Linked DNA regions of Geothrix sp. 21YS21S-2. Each later gene encodes a partner of the first gene's protein in a complex. Links are inferred from orthologs where the notes say so. Each region holds a gene or a part of one and is shown in the gene's direction. Other genes may lie near its edges.

Region 1 (7,988 bases):
TGCCACATGGCCTTGGGCACGGGCCAGTAGAGGTCGGCCTCCGGGTTGGAGGTCTCGGCGCCCGCCCGGAAGTCCCGGACGGGTCCCGCCTGGGGTGCGGCGTCCGGGGCGCCCGTCCACAGGTCCCCGTGGCCGAAGAATTCCGGCAGGGTGGTGTTCATGGCCCTGCAGAGGCAGTCGATGGTGTCGATGCGTGGGGACACATGGCCCAGTTCGATCCGGCTGATGGTGCCCCGGTCGATTCCGCTCCTGCCTGCAAGCTGATCCAGCGTCAGGTTGTATTTTTTCCTGACTTTCCTTAGGTGTGCACCCGTATCGAACATGCGTTCAGCCTACTGGGCCTTCCTGGGTACTAGCCATCGGCAAATAGTATCAAGAGTCGCTTCACCCATAAGGCATGGATGCCTACCCTCGCCGCGCCTGACCACACCAAAGCATAGGTCTTTATCTGTCCGATCTTGGATTATTTCAATATTTTTAAGAGATTTATCAAATTAGATATCCATAGCACTCAGGAGGCTGGAGATAGCCGCCCGGGGGTCGGCAGCCTTGAAAACGGCGTTGCCGGCCACCAGGACATCCGCGCCCGCGGCCACCAGGGCGCCGGCGTTGCCGGGGCCCACGCCCCCGTCCACCTGGATGAAGAAGGACGCGTCGCGTTCCTTCCTGAGCGCATCGAGGCGCCGCACCTTGTCCAGCACCCGGGGGATGAACGACTGCCCCCCGAATCCGGGATTCACGCTCATGAGGAGCACGAAATCGAAGACCCCCACCAGGTCCGTGAGCGTCTCCACGGGCGTGCCGGGGTTGAGGACGATGCCGGCCTTGGCGCCGGCCTCGCGGATGGCGGTGAGGGTGCGATGGGCGTGGGGGTCCGCCTCCTGGTGGATGGAGACCCAGTCCGCGCCGGCCTTCACGAACTCCAGGGCGTACTTCGCGGGTTCCACGATCATCAGGTGGCAGTCCAGGGGCAGCCTCGTCTCCCTGCGCAGCGCGGCCACCACGGGCATGCCCAGCGTGATGTTCGGCACGAAGCGGCCGTCCATGACGTCCACGTGCACGACGCACCGGTCGCCGAGCACCTGGAGGCTCTCCGCCAGCCGGGCGAAATCCGCCGACAGGATGGAAGGGGCGAGGAGGGGGAGGGGTCGCTTCATGGCTTCTCCGTCAGCTCGGTTCCGTTCACCCAGAGGCGGCCGGGTTTCAGCTTGCGCACCTCGGCGGGCGTGAGGGTCATCAGCGGCGCCTGCACCCAGATCAGGTCCGCGGTGGCCCCCGCCTGGATGACGCCCAGGTCGGCGTGCCCCAGGGCGCGGGCGTTGCCGCTGGTGTAGCCCCGCACCGCCTCCGCCCGGGTGAGGCGCTGGGCGGGGAGGAAGCCTCCGGGCGGATCCAGGGCCGCGTCCTGCCGGGTTTCCGCGGAAACGATGCCCACGAAAGGATTGGCGTCGGCCACGGGCGCGTCGCTGCCCAGGGCCAGGAGCGCGCCGCCTTGCAGGAAGGTGCGCCAGGGGAAGGCCTCGTCCACCCGGGCGGGACCCAGGCGTGCGGGGGTCCAGGCGTGGTCGTCGGTGCAGTGGACGGGCTGGATGCTCGCCACCACGCCCAGGGGACCGAAGCGGGCCGCGTCCTCGGCGGTGACGATCTGGGCGTGCTCGATGCGCGGGGGCAGGGCCGGCCGGCGGGGAAGCTTCGCGAAAATGTCCAGGGCCTTGCGGTTGGCGGCGTCGCCGATGGCGTGGATGGCGGGCTGGTAACCGGCGCGCACGGTGGCCTTCACGTCCGCGGCCACCCTCACGGGATCGGTGGTCCAGATGCCCGTGGTGGGCGCGTCGGCGTAGGGCTCCAGGAGCCGGGCGCCGCGGCTGCCCAGGGCCCCGTCGAGGTAGAACTTGACGCCCTGCACCTGCAGGAAGGCGGTCTTGGGGCTCCGCGCCCGGCGCAGTTCCTGGAGCATGAGCTTCATGTCGTGGGAGAGGTACGCGAAGACGCGGATGGGGAGCTTGCCGGCCTTGGCCAGGCGGCGGTAGGCCTCCAGGGTCGCGCGGTCCACGCCCATGTCCGCGACGGAGGTGAAGCCCAGCCTGCGCAGGCGGTCCAGGCCCACGGCCAGCGCGGCCTCCACGGCCGCGGGGGAGGGGGCGGGGCGGACCTTGGCGATCAGGTCCGCGGCGCCGTCCACGAGGATGCCGGTGGGTTCGCCCGCGGCGTCCCGGAGGATGCTGCCGCCCTGGGGATCCGGCGTGGCGCGGGTGATGCCGGCGGCCTTCAGCGCCGCGGAATTGACCCAGAGGGCGTGGCCGTCCACCCGCTCCAGGGCCGCGGGCCGGTCGCCCGTGACGGCGTCCAGGTCCTTCGCGGTGGGGAAGGTCCTGGTGGGCCAAAGGTTCTGGTCCCAGCCCCGGCCCTCGACCCAGCCCTTGCGCTGGGCGGCCCAGGCGCGCACCCGCTCCAGCGCGGCCGCCAGGCTCGGCACGGAGGCGAGGTCCGCCTGCTGATCCATGAGACCCAGCCCCAGCACGTGGGCGTGGCCTTCGATGAAGCCCGGCAGGAGGGTGCCTCCGGGCAGCTCGATCCTGCGGGCCGCGGGGTATTTCTGGAGCACCTCGGCGCTGGGACCGGCGGCCAGGATCCGGCCTCCGCGAAGGGCCACGGCCTGACCGGGGCGGGACGCCCCGTCGCCGGACCACACCTCCGCCCCCAGCAGGACCTGGATGGCGGGAGGAGGGGGGAGGGCGTGGATGGGCATGGCTTCACCTTTCCACCCAGTCTAGAGCACTGTGACCCAAACACGCAGCGTCCTCTGGTACCCTGGGCCAAACCTTGGAGGCCGCATGTACCAGCCCGACTACCTTCGACAGGTGCGCGAGAACCTGGAAGTGAAGGAGGATCCGTCCAAGCTGCGGTCCCCGAAGTTCGAGACCAGCTCCGGCATTCCCCTCAAGAACAGCTACACGCCCGCCGACGTCGAGAACCTGGATCCCCTGAAGGATCTGGGCCGCCCCGGGCGGTACCCCTTCACCCGCCACGTGCAGCCCACCGGCTACCGGGGCCGCCTCTGGACCATGCGCCAGTACGCGGGCTTCGGCACCGCGGAGGAATCCAACAAGCGCTACCGCTACCTCCTGGAGCAGGGCCAGACGGGCCTCTCCGTGGCCTTCGACCTGCCCACGCAGATCGGCATGGACCCGGACCACGAGATGGCCATGGGCGAGGTGGGCAAGGTGGGCGTGAGCATCTGCTCCATCCGCGACATGCGCGTGCTCTTCCAGAACATCCCCCTGGACAAGGTGAGCACCAGCATGACCATCAACGGCCCGGCCTCGGTGCTGCTGGCCCTCTACCTGGCCGTGGCGGAGGAGCAGGGCGCCTCCTGGAGCCAGGTCAGCGGCACCATCCAGAACGACATCCTCAAGGAGTACATGGCCCGGGGCACCTACATCTACCCGCCCCGCCCCAGCATCCGGCTCATCACGAACATCTTCGAGTTCTGCGCTTCGAACGTGCCCAACTGGAACACCATTTCGATTTCCGGGTACCACATCCGCGAGGCGGGCTGCACCGCGGCCCAGGAGATCGCCTTCACCCTGGCCGACGGCATCGCCTACGTGGAGGCCGCGCTGGCCTCGGGCCTGAAGCTCGAGGACTTCGCGCCCCGGCTCAGCTTCTTCTTCAACGCCCACAACCAGTTCTTCGAGGAGATCGCCAAGTTCCGCGCCGCGCGGCGCATGTGGGCGAAGATCATCAAGGAGCGCTTCGGCTCGGACGACCCCAAGAGCCAGATGCTGCGCTTCCACACCCAGACCGCGGGCTCCACCCTCACCGCCCAGCAGCCCGACAACAACATCGTGCGCACCACCGTGCAGGCCATGGCCGCCGTCCTGGGCGGCACGCAGTCCCTGCACACCAACAGCCGCGACGAGGCCCTCGCCCTGCCCACCGAGGTGAGCGCCCGCATCGCGCTGCGCACGCAGCAGATCCTGGCCTACGAATCCCGCATCGCCGACACCGTGGATCCCTTCGCCGGCAGCTACCTCATCGAGAGCCTCACCGACGAGCTGGAAGCCCGTGCCGAGGCCCTCATCAGGAAGGTGGACGAGGCCGGCGGCATGGTCTCGGCCATCGAGAAGGGCATCCCCCAGCGCGAGATCCAGAACGCCGCCTACGAGTTCCAGAAGGGCGTGGAGCGCGGCGAACAGGTGGTGGTGGGCGTGAACAAGTTCACCATCCAGAACGAGGCCAAGCCCGACCTGCTGCGGGTCGACGAGGCCCTCGGCGCCCGGCGCCGCACGCAGGTGGCCCAGTACCGGTCCGAACGGGACAACGGCGCCGTGCGCGGGAAACTGGAAGCCCTCACCGCCGCCTCCAAGGGCACCGGCAACCTCATGCCCCTGATCCTCGACGCCGTGAAGGCCGAGGCGACGGTGGGCGAGGTGTGCGATGCGATGAGGACCGTGTTCGGGGAATACCAGGAACGGCTCGTGCTCTAGAAAAGCCGGTTCCCGGCGGCCCTTCGCGGAGGGCCGCCGGAAATCGAGGCTCTACTTCTTGGCGTTCTTCGGCGTTCCGTCGGGTTCCAGGAACTTGTCCGGATCCGTCATCAGCTGATCGCTGCAGGCCGTGTCGTCCACGATGTATTCACGCCCGCGGAGGGAAATCTTCGTCCCCTGGCCGGGTTCGATGGACTTGCCGCAGACCGGGCAGATCGTGGCGGTGGGGGAGGGTTCCACGACGGCCGTTGCCTCGCCCGGCACGGCCGGGATCGGAGACAGGACGGAAGCCATAAGGAACATAGCTGAAATCAACATTGCGGACCTCCTGGATCGTGCGAAGCATAGCTCCGCTTGGGGTTGGGAAGGTCTCGCCGACCGGCGAGGTCCTAAACTTAGGGTCGCCGGGCCCTCCGTCAACGCCCCATTTGAAAAATTCACATGGATGCGACAGTTGTGCCTTTTTTTTACACCTTGCCCCATGGGCCGACGGGTCTCGCCGGGTGCGCACAACGTTCCTGTTTGCTTATAATTTGATGCAACGTCAGGTCGTGGTCGCCGTCACAATCCGGATGGCGGGCGTGCGAGCGCATGGAATCAAAAAGCCGAATCATTTAACAATTTGGATCGAGCGGACAGACGTCATAAAGTGAGCGGCCGAAGGAACGGAAGTCCCCTCCTGTCATCGACATGGAGCTGAAAAGCCCTAGGTTTGACCCATGGAGGTTCGATGAAGCACGTTGTCCTGGCCCTGGTCTCAGCCTCGGCCTTCCTCTTTTCCGCCGAGCCGCCTCCGCCCCCGACCCCGCTTCCCCAGGCCCCCATCTCGGTCGTCATGGCGAAGGAGGCCCCCGTCCCTCTCAAGCCCTACGCCGACGTGGTGCAGGGCGCCCGGGAGCAGCACGGCCTGTTCACGCTCTGGCGCAAGGACGAGAAGGTCTGGATCGATCTGAAGCCCGATCAGCTGGGCCCCCTCTTCTTCCTGTCCTGGACCTTCCCCAGCGGCCTGGGCGAGCGGGGCATCTACGGCGGCATGATGGGCGACAGCCACCTGGTCTATTTCAAGCGCATCGGCAACACCCTCCAGCTGCTCGCGCGCAATGCCGCCTTCACCGCCCGGGCCGGCACGCCCATGGCGCACGCCGTGGCTGATGGCTTCTCCGACAGCCTGCTGGCCTCGGCCCCCGTGGTGTCGCTGCCCGATCCGCGGGGCAAGGGCTTCCTGGTGGAGGCCAACCTCCTTTTCCTGAAAGACCTTCCCATGGCCACCCTGGACCTGGAGGCCGCCTTCCGCCAGCCCTACGCCATGGACCTGCCCAACAGCTCCTTCGCCAGCGCCTCGGCTTCCCCCGACTATGCCTCCTTCCAGGTCAGCGCGCACTTCGCCATGGCCAGGCCGGTGATTTCCGCCGCGCCCCTGCCGGGCACCCTGGAGGACCTGCGCAGCCTGTTCCTGGGGTTCCGGTACACCCTCGCCAGGCTGCCCGGGGAACCCATGAAGGTCCGGGAGGCCGATGACCGGCTGGGGCATTTCGTGGCCACCGTCTGGGACTTCTCCCAGGACGACCGTCCGGATCCCCGGACCCGCCTGATCAACCGCTGGCGGCTGGAAAAGGCGGACCCGTCGAGTCCGCTCAGCCGCCCGAAGCAGCCCATCGTCTTCTGGCTGGACCGCAACATCCCCGAGAAGTACCGGGACACCATGCGGGCCGGGATCCTGGAATGGAACAAGGCCTTCGAGCGCATCGGCTTCCAGGACGCCCTGGAAGTCCGCCAGCAGCCCGCGGACGCCGACCCGGACGCCCACGGCCTCCGGCACGCCTCCATCCGCTGGTTCCTGGGCGTGGACGCGGGCTTCGCCATCGGGCCCAGCCTCGTGGACCCGCGAACGGGCGAGATCCTCGAGGCCGACATCGCCGTGGGCGACGGCTTCGCCCGCAGCATCCGGGAGAGCTCGCGGGAGGAGGTGCCCCAGGGCGGCAGGGCCGCGTGCCGCTACCTGGCCGAGGGCCGGGACGAGCTGGCCTTCGGGGCCGACCTCCTGGAGGCGCGGGGCGGCATGGAGCCCGGGTCGCCCGGGGCGGACGCCTTCGTGCAGGCCTACCTCAAGAGCGTGGTCATGCACGAGGTGGGCCACACCCTGGGGCTCCGGCACAACTTCAGGGCCTCCATCGCCTACACGGAGGCGCAGCTGGCGGACAAGGCCTTCACCTCCGCCCACGGCATCGCGGGCTCGGTCATGGACTACACCCCCGTCAACCTGGCCCTGGACGGCCACCCCCAGGCCGACTACACGATGCCCACCCTGGGGCCCTACGACTTCTGGGCCATCGAATACGCCTACGCGGTCCTGCCCCCCGCCGAGGAGAAGGCGGACCTGGCCCGCATCGCGGCCCGGGGCGAGACCGACCCGCTCCTGGCCTACGCCACGGACGAGGAGGCCGGCTCGGGCAGCGCCGCCATGGACCCCGAGGTCAACCGCTTCGACCTGGGCCAGGACCCCCTGGCGTACCTCGGCAAGCGCATCGCCCTCAGCCACGAGCTCCTGGGCCGGCTCCAGGAGCGCACCTTCCAGCCCGGCGACAACTACAAGCAGCTCCGCCGCACCACCAGCCTTGCCCTGAACCAGATGGCCTCGGCCACCTTCAACGCCGCCAAGTATCTGGGCGGGGTGGTGTACCTGCGCGACCACGCGGGCTCCCCCCGGACGCCCCTGACGCCCGTGAGCGGCGCCCGGCAGCGGGCCGCGCTCAAGCTGATCACCGATTCCGTATTCACCATGGACGCGCTGCGGCTGAGGCCGGACTTCGTCTCCCGGCTCACCCTGGACCCCTTCGACCGGGGCTACGGCCCCACCGGGAGCGTCCCGGACTTCTCGGTGTCGGCCCGGGCCCTCTCCATCCAGAAGGCGGTCCTCGCGCGGGTCCTCAACCCCTGGGCCATGGCCCGCATCCTGGACGCCCCCGAGAAGACCGCCGACAAGGACGTCTTCCGCCTTTCGGAACTCTTCGACGGCCTCCACGCCGCCATCTGGGAGGAGCTCCGCAAGGGCGTCGAGCCCACCGCCACCCGCCGGGGCCTCCAGAAGGAGCACCTGCGCCAGCTCATCACCCTGGTCCTGAAATCCGGCCCGGTCACCCCCGACGACGCCCGCGCCCTGGCGCGGGAGGAGCTCGCGGCCCTGCGCACGCAGCTTGCGGCCGCGGCCCGCAGGCAGGGCTTCTCGAGGGAGACCCGGGCGCACATCGCCGAATGCCGGGCCACCATCGACGAGACCCTCAAGGCCTCCATGGTGCGGGCCAGCACCTAGCTCCCCCCCCCGGGACCTTTTTCCGGCAGGGCGCCGGCGGCGTGGAATGGCTAGAATGGTCTTTTCACCTTGCCACCGAGCCCGCCTTGAGCCCCGACGTCCGCCGCCCCATCGATCGCCTGCTTCTCTTCTTCGCCCTGGCCCTCATGGCCGTGGGGATGGTCTGGGTCTTCTCCGCCTCCGCCTTC
Region 2 (7,931 bases), 2.1 Mb from region 1 along the record:
CTCCAGCATCAAGCAGGACGGCACCAACCAGGTGAACATCATCACCAGCACCGCCGAGCGCCAGGCGGCGGTGGAGTTCGCCAAGGCCGGGGCCGTGCGGCCCGAGATTGTGGGGTCGGCGCTGGACGAGATCTCGCGGGATCCCGCCGTGGCCCGGGCCATGTTCGACGTGCTGGAGACCCAGAAGATGCTTGCGGGGAAGGGGGCCATCACCCTGATCCCGGCCCGGCCCGCCCTGCTTGCGGATCTCCTGGCGGCCGCCCCGGAGGCCCCGCGGCCGCGGTAGGGGTCCAACCCCCGGAACTCGCCGCTGGCGCGCGGGCGCGCGGGGAATATAATGAGAACATCATCACGATCCGCTAGGGTTGAATCCGGATTTAATTCAACTCCCCCAGAATCTGTTTTAAAATAGACGGAAACAAGCGTGAGCGATGAAAGCGCCATCATTCGCAACTTCGACACGATCCAGGAGATCCTGCGGAACGTGTGCGACCGCAACGAACTGGCCTTCCTCTCGACGCCGTACGCCAAGTTCGAGCTGAACTTCCTCCTGCTGGACCAGGAGGTCGTCCACGTCACCGCGACCATGAGCCGGGAGGACGCCCTCTACGGCCTGAAATCGCCCAGCCTCACCCTCCGCTTCCCCCACGGGCCCCGGATCTTCCGCGCGTCCACCTCGCTCCTGGGCATCGGGATGGCCCGGGGGCGCAAGTCCCTTCGGCTGTCGCGGCCCGCCGTCCTCGAGAGCGACGAGTTCAGGCGGGCCTTCCGGGTGGAGAAGGTGGGGCGGATCCAGGTGACCTTCAGCTCCCGGAAGTACGACCTCCTCACCGGCAGCCTCGTCAACATCAGCACGGGCGGGGCGCGGATCTTCTCCAGCAGGGAGTTCGAGGACGGGGAGATCCTCCTGGACGACGTCATCCATGTGAGCATCCCCCTGACCCCCGGGATCCTGATCAACGGCCAGGCCAAGGTCCGCCACGTGGGCGACCGGAGCGTGGGCCTGGAGTTCCGGCCGACCCTCTCGGGCAACCTCCTCGACGACCTCTCCCGGTGGACCTTCCAGAAGAAGGAGGAGGCCTACCACCAGTTCGCCAGCCGCGAACAGGAGAAGGCCGGGGACCACGCCGCGAAACCCGCCTTCCTGGCGGAAGGCCCCTGCATCGCCCTGGTGGGCGGGCCCCCCGATCTGGAGGAGCGCCTTCGAACCCTCCTGGCCGGGCTGCCCCCCCTCCACCGCTATCCCGCCACCGTCCAGACCATGCGGGCCCTGACGGAAGCCAAGGGCGTCATGGCCCTCGTCTACCTGGACGGGGCCGACCACGAGCACCGGGCCCGGGCCGGGACGCTGCTGGAACCCATCCGCGGCAAGGTGCCGTTCTTCCTCCTGGGAGGGGCGGGGCTGGGGGCTTCGGTCCTCCTCCAGCTGGCCAACGACTGGGAGGCGCTCATGGGCTTCTCCATCGAGGGCCAAGGGCTTGCCCAGCTGGCGAAACAGGTGGGCGGCGTGTTCTCCTACCTCGTGCGCTAGGTCGCCATCCTGCGGTAGGCCGCCTCGATGTCCCGGGCGAAGCGCCCGGCGTCCATGAGCGGGGAGGCTTCCATGCGCGGCCTCAGGCCGGCCCGCAGCTCCGCCAGGCGCGGCAGGTCCCCGGCGAGTTCCGCGGCGATCCCCACGAAGCTGTCGTCGTCCCAGGCGGCCAGCTCCGGGAGACCCAGGTTCCGGAGCTGGCTCCAGCCCGCGCGGCCCACCACGGTGGCGCCCACCCGGGTCACCACGGGCACGCCCATCCAGAAGGCGTCGAGGCTGGTGGTGTGGCCGTTGTAGGGGAAGGTGTCCAGGCAGATGTCGATGGTCCGGTACAGCTCCAGGTAGTCCCGGCGGGGCAGGAAGGGGGTGAAGTCGATGCGGGCGGGGTCCGTGAAGGCGTCCAGGATCAGCTGACGGTGGCGGCCGGCGTGGGCCAGGAGGCGCAGGCGTGAGCCGGGTACGGCCTGCAGGACGCGGTCCCACAGGGCCAGGACGGCCCGGTTCACCTTGCAGGGATTGTTCAGGCACCCGAAGGTGACGTGGCCCGCGGCCAGGGCCGGGAGGGGGCCGGGGCCGGGTCCCTCGGCCAGGGGGTGGTAGCACCAGAAGGTGTGGGGCAGCCGGATGGAGCGCTCGGCATACCCGGCGTCCGTGATGCCGGGGGGGTCCAGGTAGGGGTCCGTGAGGCGGTAGTCCATGGCCGACAGGCCCGTGGTGCCGGGATACGCGAGCCAGGCCACCTGGGCGGGTGCGGGTCCGCGGGCGAAGAGCAGGGGGCGGCCGCCGGCCATGTGCATGGTGAGATCCACCAGGATGTCGATGCCGTCGGCGCGCACGAGGGCAGCCAGCGCCTCGTCGGTCAGGCCCGCGCAGTCCCGCCAGACGTCGCAGCAGGCCCGGAGCTGCTCCGTGACGGCGTCCGGATGCCGCACGCTGGAGTAGGCGTGGATCTCGAAGGCCCGGCGGTCGTGGTGGGTGAAGAGGGGTACGGTGAAGAAGGCCTGGCAGTGGTAGCGGAAATCCGGAGAGACGTACCCGATCCGCAGCCTGGGGCCGGGCCCGCCCCTCGGCGCCGCGCCGCGCAGGCCCTGGGCGTGGATTCGGTCGAAGGCCCGTGCCTCCTGGAGGACGTCGTCGGCCGAGGCCTCCGGATCGAAGGCGCGCAGGTAGGCCAGGTTGCCCATGGCGACGGGGTCGCCCGGGTCCAGGGCCAGGGCCTCGCGGTGGCAGGCCAGGGCCACGTCCATGCGGCCCAGGTCCTTGAACAGGTTGCCCAGGCTCCCCAAGGCCAGGGCGTTGCCGGGCTGCGCCTGGAGGGCCCGCTGGAGGAGCCCGGAAGCCTGGTCCAGGTCCCCCAGGGCCCGCGCGGCGACGCTGGCGTTGATCCAGGCGTCGGGGCAGTCCGCCTCCAGGTAGGCCGCCAGCGCCCCGGGGAGGTCGCCCAGGAGCATCAGGGCGTTGCCCAGGTTGTTGGAGGCCTCCGGAACGGGGGAAGCGGCCAGGGCCCTCCGGTAGGCCCTGACCGCTTCCGGGTAGTCACCCCTGGCGAACGCCTCGTCCCCGAGGGAGCAGCTGGCCAGCGCCTCGGGGTCGGGCATGGTCCCTCACTTGCTGGTGAGCGTCACGCTCCGCATGTTGAAGCCGCCGCGCTGGAGGTCCAGCACCTTCCCGGCGAGGTTCACCAGGAGCATGGTCTCGAGTTCGTCGCCGCCCTTCTTGGTGGCGCCGACGGGGGGGATGGTGCCGGGGAGCTTGCGGTCCCGGGTCCAGGTCATGTGCACGTCGAACTTCATGGTGCCCACGGGAAAGCCCATCTGCCCGGCGAGGTGGTCGATGCGGCCCTCGCCGTTGTAGGAGATCGTGAGGGACGCCGGGCCTTCCATGCCCCGGCTCTGGTTCTCGATGGTCACGCTGGTGGGCCGGGTGCCGGTGTAGTGGAAGGTCATGCGGGTGGTGATGCCCTGGGCGTCGTTGCTGTAGTTCATCTTCGTGGGCAGCTTCGTGGACTTGTCGAAGACCACGTCGAGCTTGCCGCGCTTCCAGAAGCCCAGGCTCTCGGCCATGCTCTGCTCGCGCTTCTTGGGGTCGTAGGCGGAGGTCGGCGACTGGAAGGACAGGATCTGGCCGCCGGCGCTGTCCTCGCGGCCCATGGCGGCCTTGAAGAGGGAGCCCTTCACGTACACGTCCCGCACCTCGTTGACGCACTGGCTGAACCACCCCAGGAAGGACACGGGGGCGTCGGACGGGGGCGGATCCACCTTGGTGGTGTAGGCGTTCATCTCCTTGCTGTAGAGGAACCCCTTCAGGCCCGAGCGGTAGTAGAGCAGGGTCCCGAAGTCGCCCTTGAGCTCGGTGCGGAAGTCGGCGTTGGCGAAGTAGGTGCCTTTGAGGTTCAGGTTGACGGTGCCGCCCTTGGTGAGGCCGCCCTTGACGGCGCCCTGGCCGAGCTGGTCGACCTTGGCGTTGGCCGCGGCCGCGGTGAAGTTGATGGAGAGGGTTCCTTCCAGGTCCACGGCGCGGACGTCCTGGTAGGGCTTTCCGAACCAGCCGGAATTGACGGCGTCCAGGACCTGGTCCAGGTTCTGGCGCGCGAAGGTGGCCTCGATGCTTTCCTTGGCGGGGCCCTTGGCGGCGGGGGCCTTGGCCTTGGCCTGGCCGTGGGCCGAGGCGGCGCCGCCGAGCACGAGGAGGGTGGCCGTCAGGGCAGGAATACCGAGTTTCATGCAGATCTCCGGATAAGGGCTATCGCCGTTCTTTGTGAGGCTTCTGGGCCTGAAGTTCCCGCTTCCGCCGGGAAAAGCAGGATGCGCAGAAGGCCGCGGCGGGATCGGTGGGGACGAAGTCCACGTATTCCTTGGTCCCGCATTCCACGCAGATGATCTGGGTGAGGATCTGGGCTTCGTTCTTGCGTACCGCCTTGCGCACGGGCTGGGTCTTCTTGTAGCAGTGCGGGCAGTTGAAAAACTTCTCCTCCGGGGACAGCCGGAAGGTGCGCCCGCAGGTGGCGCAGACCTTCTCCCGGGTGGTCACGGTGGGCTTGGCCTCGCGCTTCTGGATCTTCACCACGCCGGGGGAGGCGGGCTCGGCGGGGGGCGGCTTGGGTTGGGCTGGGAGTCGTGGGGTCATTTGCGCTCTTCGGGTGGCTGTCTACCGCTGAAATCATAGCATCTCTGCGGGGGCCTCCCCGGGGCGGGCCCGGGAATGGCATCCTGGAGGCATGGAAAACGCTTCCCGGCTCCTGCGACCCCTCCTGGACGGCAGCCCCAGGGCCCTGGCCCGGGCCATCACGTGGATGGAGAACGGCCACCCCGAGGCGAGGGCCCTCATGGCCAGCGTCTGGCCCCACCTGGGCCGCGCCGTGGTCATCGGCCTCACGGGGTCCCCGGGCAGCGGGAAATCGACCCTCACGGACCAGCTGGCCCGCGCCCTCCGGGCCGAGGGCAGGCGCGTGGGGATCCTCGCGGTGGACCCCACCTCCCCCTTCAGCGGGGGCGCCATCCTGGGCGACCGCATCCGCATGGGTCGCATCGCGGCCGACCCCGGCATCTTCATCCGCTCCATGGCCACCCGGGGGGCCCTGGGGGGCCTGGCCAGGGCCACGCAGGACGCCATCGACCTCCTGGACGCCGCGGGGTGGGACGTGGTGATCGTGGAGACGGTGGGCGTGGGCCAGGACGAGGTGGATGTCGTGAGCTGCGTGCAGACCTGCTGCGTGGTCCTGGTGCCGGGCATGGGTGACGAGATCCAGGCCATCAAGGCCGGCATCATGGAGGTGGCGGACATCTTCATCGTCAACAAGGCCGACAGGGACGGGGTGGAGAAGGTGGAGATGGAGATCCAGGCCATGAAGTCCCTCGGCTCCGCCCAGGCCTGGGATCCCCCCGCGGTTCGCACCGTTGCCGCCCAGGGGGAGGGGATCCCGGAGCTGTTGGAAAAGATCCGGGAACACGGGACCTGGTTGAAGGCCCACGGCGGTTTTCAGGTCAAGGCCCGGGAGCGGGCCCGGCTCCGCTTCGGCAGCCTCCTGGCGGAGGAGGCGGCCCGCCGGGCCCGCGCCCGAGCCGGCTCCGAAAAGGTTGAACTTCTCATTAAGGCCGTCGCCGACCGGGTCCTGGACCCCTATGCGGCGGTAGATCAGGTACTTGGTTGTTGAGTTTTCCCAGACGCTGAACATAATCTCGACATGCCAGCGGAATTCTTCCAGCTCGACGACACGGCCTCCATCCGGATGGTCTTCCAGCGGCTTTGCCGCTCCGGCGGCGACATCACCATGAAGGTGGAGGGCCGGGACTGGACCTTCCCCATTTTCGAGGAGGTGGAGGGCCGGATCCTGGTGGGCATCACCGGGGCCGAGCGGACCAAGTGGAACATGAACGTCGGCGACCACTACCGCATGACGGTGTTCGACCGGGGCCGGAAGTTCCAGGGCACGGTGGAGGTGGCCGACTTCGGCCAGCTCGAGGGATCGGACTGCGTCCACCTGGAGCAGCCCCGCATGCTCAAGGGCCGGGACTACCGCGGGCTCTCGGACTTCCTGCCCGAGAAGCCCCTGGGAGCGGTGTTCACGAGCCCCAGCATGGACTTCTGCGACGCCCGCATCCGGGCCCTGGGCCAGGACGGCCTCCTGCTGCCCCTCTACGGCAGCGGCGCGGTCAAGGACGGACAGCTCAAGCTGGACACCCCCACGACCATGGAACTGAACATGGACCTGGACAACAAGTTCGTCCTCAAGGCCGTGTGCGACACCATGGAGGAGGGCGTCGTAGGCATCCGGTTCACGGAAAAGCACGACGCGCCCGTCCTGAAGGCCTACCGGATGTGGCTCAACGAGGCGATGATCGCCCAGGACCGCAAGGACCGGGAGCTCTTCCAGACCCGGGGGGTCCGCGCGGACCGCAGCAAGGGCGAGGTCGTCAAGGCCGGGCCCACCCTCCAGGTGCTGTCCGATCGGGACCCGCTGGTGCTGGTCATCAGCGAACCCCCCTTCTCGATCCGCATGGCCGAGGCCGTGGGCCGGAGGTTCGGGGTGGCCGGGCTGGACTTCGCCCGGGGCGAGGTGCGGCCCCTGGTCAAGTCCCTCGGGGTGGAGGGCTCCGACTGGGGCCGCGTGAAGCTCGTGGTGGTGCACCAGCGCCTGCGTTCCATGAGCGGCATGGAACTGGCCGGCAAGCTCGTCAAGGACGAGCGGTGCCCCGTGCCGGTCCTGGTGGCCGGGCCCGAGGAGGATGCCGTCCTCAAGCGGAACCGGGCCCTGGGCCTGGGGGCCGTGGACTTCCTGCCGGTGGATCCCTTCCGGATCCTCGCGGTCATCCAGGCCCTGGACCAGACGATCAAGATGTTCTACCCCTCGTAGGCCACGCCGGGATTGGCGGGGATCCGGGACAGCTGGTACTCCTCCTCCTCGACGACCTTGGGGTTGTCCAGGAAGTAGGTGGCCCGCTCCAGATCCAGTTCGCCCTCCCACTTGGAAACGGCCACCGAGGCCACGCCGTTGCCGATGAGGTTGGTGATGGCCCGGGCCTCGCTCATGAAGCGGTCGATGCCCAGCAGCAGGGCCAGCCCGGCGACGGGGATGTTGCCCACCACCGAAAGGGTCGCCGCCAGGGTGATGAAGCCGCCGCCGGTGACGGCCGCGGCGCCCTTGGACGTCAGGAGGAGGATGCCCAGGATGTAGAGCTGCTGGGTCAGGGTGACGTGGGTGTTGGTGGCCTGGGCGATGAAGAGGCAGGCCAGGGTGAGGTAGATGGAGGTGCCGTCCAGGTTGAAGGAGTAGCCCATGGGGATGACCATGCCCACCACGGACTTGGAGCAGCCCAGGCGCTCCATCTTCTCCATCATGAGGGGCAGGGCGGATTCCGAGGAGGAGGTGCCCAGCACGATCAGGATCTCCTCCCGGATGTACCGCAGGAACTTGAAGATGTTCAGGCCCGCGTACTTCATCACCGCGCCCAGGATGAGGATGACGAACAGCAGGCTGGTGGCGTAGAAGCAGGCGATGAGCTTGCCCAGGCTCACCAGGGAGTGGAGCCCGTACTTGCCCACGGTGAAGGCCATGGCGCCGAAGGCGCCGATGGGGGCCAGGCGCATGACCATGGCCACCAGGCGGAAGAAGACCTTGTTCAGGCCGTCCAGGAACTTCATGACCGGGATGCCGTCATCCTTGATGAAGGCCAGGGCGCTGCCGAAGAGCATGGCGAAGAGGAGGATCTGGAGGATGTCCCCCTTGGCGAAGGCGTCGGCCACGTCCTTGGGGATGATGTTCATGATGAAGTCGATGGTGCTGAGGTGGGCCCCGGGGTGGGTGTAGGCGGCGATGGACTTGGTGTCCAGGGAGGCGGGATTGATGTTCATGCCCGCCCCGGGCCTGAACACGTTCGCGATGACCAGGCCGATGGCCAGG

What was found.
Region 2: the proteins of RAH40_RS02560 (region 1) and meaB are in contact, whole or in part, in a crystal structure (PDB 8DPB), measured with the Methylorubrum extorquens proteins. The link is inferred for Geothrix sp. 21YS21S-2 from one-to-one orthologs. Residues at the interface, in SOR27001.1 of Methylorubrum extorquens: Glu577, Glu578, Asn579, Asp580, Gly581, Arg582, Arg583, Arg585, His596, Ala604, Ser605, Ala608, Asp609, Gly611, Phe612, Asp613, Val614, Asp615, Ile616, Gly617, Pro618, Leu619, Glu625, Arg628, Gln629, Val631, Glu632, Asn633, Asp634, Glu661; in SOR26638.1 of Methylorubrum extorquens: Arg20, Ala21, Ala24, Arg25, Thr28, Ser32, Arg33, Arg34, His37, Thr98, Gly99, Gly100, Ser101, Ile102, Leu103, Lys106, Thr107, Ala110, Ala113, Ile114, Asp115, Arg116, Ala118, Phe119, Ile120, Arg121, Pro122, Pro124.

Annotation. Positions count from the first base shown.
Region 1 is NZ_CP132910.1:560,147-568,134, forward strand. The notes cover bases 2,175-5,162. They hold RAH40_RS02560 (methylmalonyl-CoA mutase), read left to right. Parts: upstream 2,175-2,834; coding sequence 2,835-4,490; downstream 4,491-5,162. Other genes in these bases: RAH40_RS02555 (amidohydrolase), read right to left, coding at 2,175-2,749; RAH40_RS02565 (hypothetical protein), read right to left, coding at 4,542-4,808. In the rest of the region: RAH40_RS02545 (PAS domain S-box protein), read right to left, coding at 1-323; rpe (ribulose-phosphate 3-epimerase), read right to left, coding at 495-1,157; more of RAH40_RS02555, read right to left, coding at 1,154-2,174; RAH40_RS02570 (zinc-dependent metalloprotease), read left to right, coding at 5,221-7,800; putative lipid II flippase FtsW, read left to right, coding at 7,887-7,988. UniProt on the Escherichia coli protein: Catalyzes the interconversion of succinyl-CoA and methylmalonyl-CoA. Could be part of a pathway that converts succinate to propionate.
Region 2 is NZ_CP132910.1:2,660,842-2,668,772, reverse strand. What follows is about bases 3,786-6,716. They hold meaB (methylmalonyl Co-A mutase-associated GTPase MeaB), read left to right. Parts: upstream 3,786-4,748; coding sequence 4,749-5,684; downstream 5,685-6,716. Other genes in these bases: RAH40_RS11655 (hypothetical protein), read left to right, coding at 5,715-6,716; RAH40_RS11665 (hypothetical protein), read right to left, coding at 4,274-4,657; RAH40_RS11670 (hypothetical protein), read right to left, coding at 3,786-4,254. In the rest of the region: RAH40_RS11685 (SPFH domain-containing protein), read left to right, coding at 1-286; RAH40_RS11680 (PilZ domain-containing protein), read left to right, coding at 425-1,531; RAH40_RS11675 (tetratricopeptide repeat protein), read right to left, coding at 1,528-3,129; more of RAH40_RS11670, read right to left, coding at 3,136-3,785; more of RAH40_RS11655, read left to right, coding at 6,717-6,884; RAH40_RS11650 (dicarboxylate/amino acid:cation symporter), read right to left, coding at 6,872-7,931. UniProt on the Escherichia coli protein: Binds and hydrolyzes GTP. Likely functions as a G-protein chaperone that assists AdoCbl cofactor delivery to the methylmalonyl-CoA mutase (MCM) ScpA and reactivation of the enzyme during catalysis.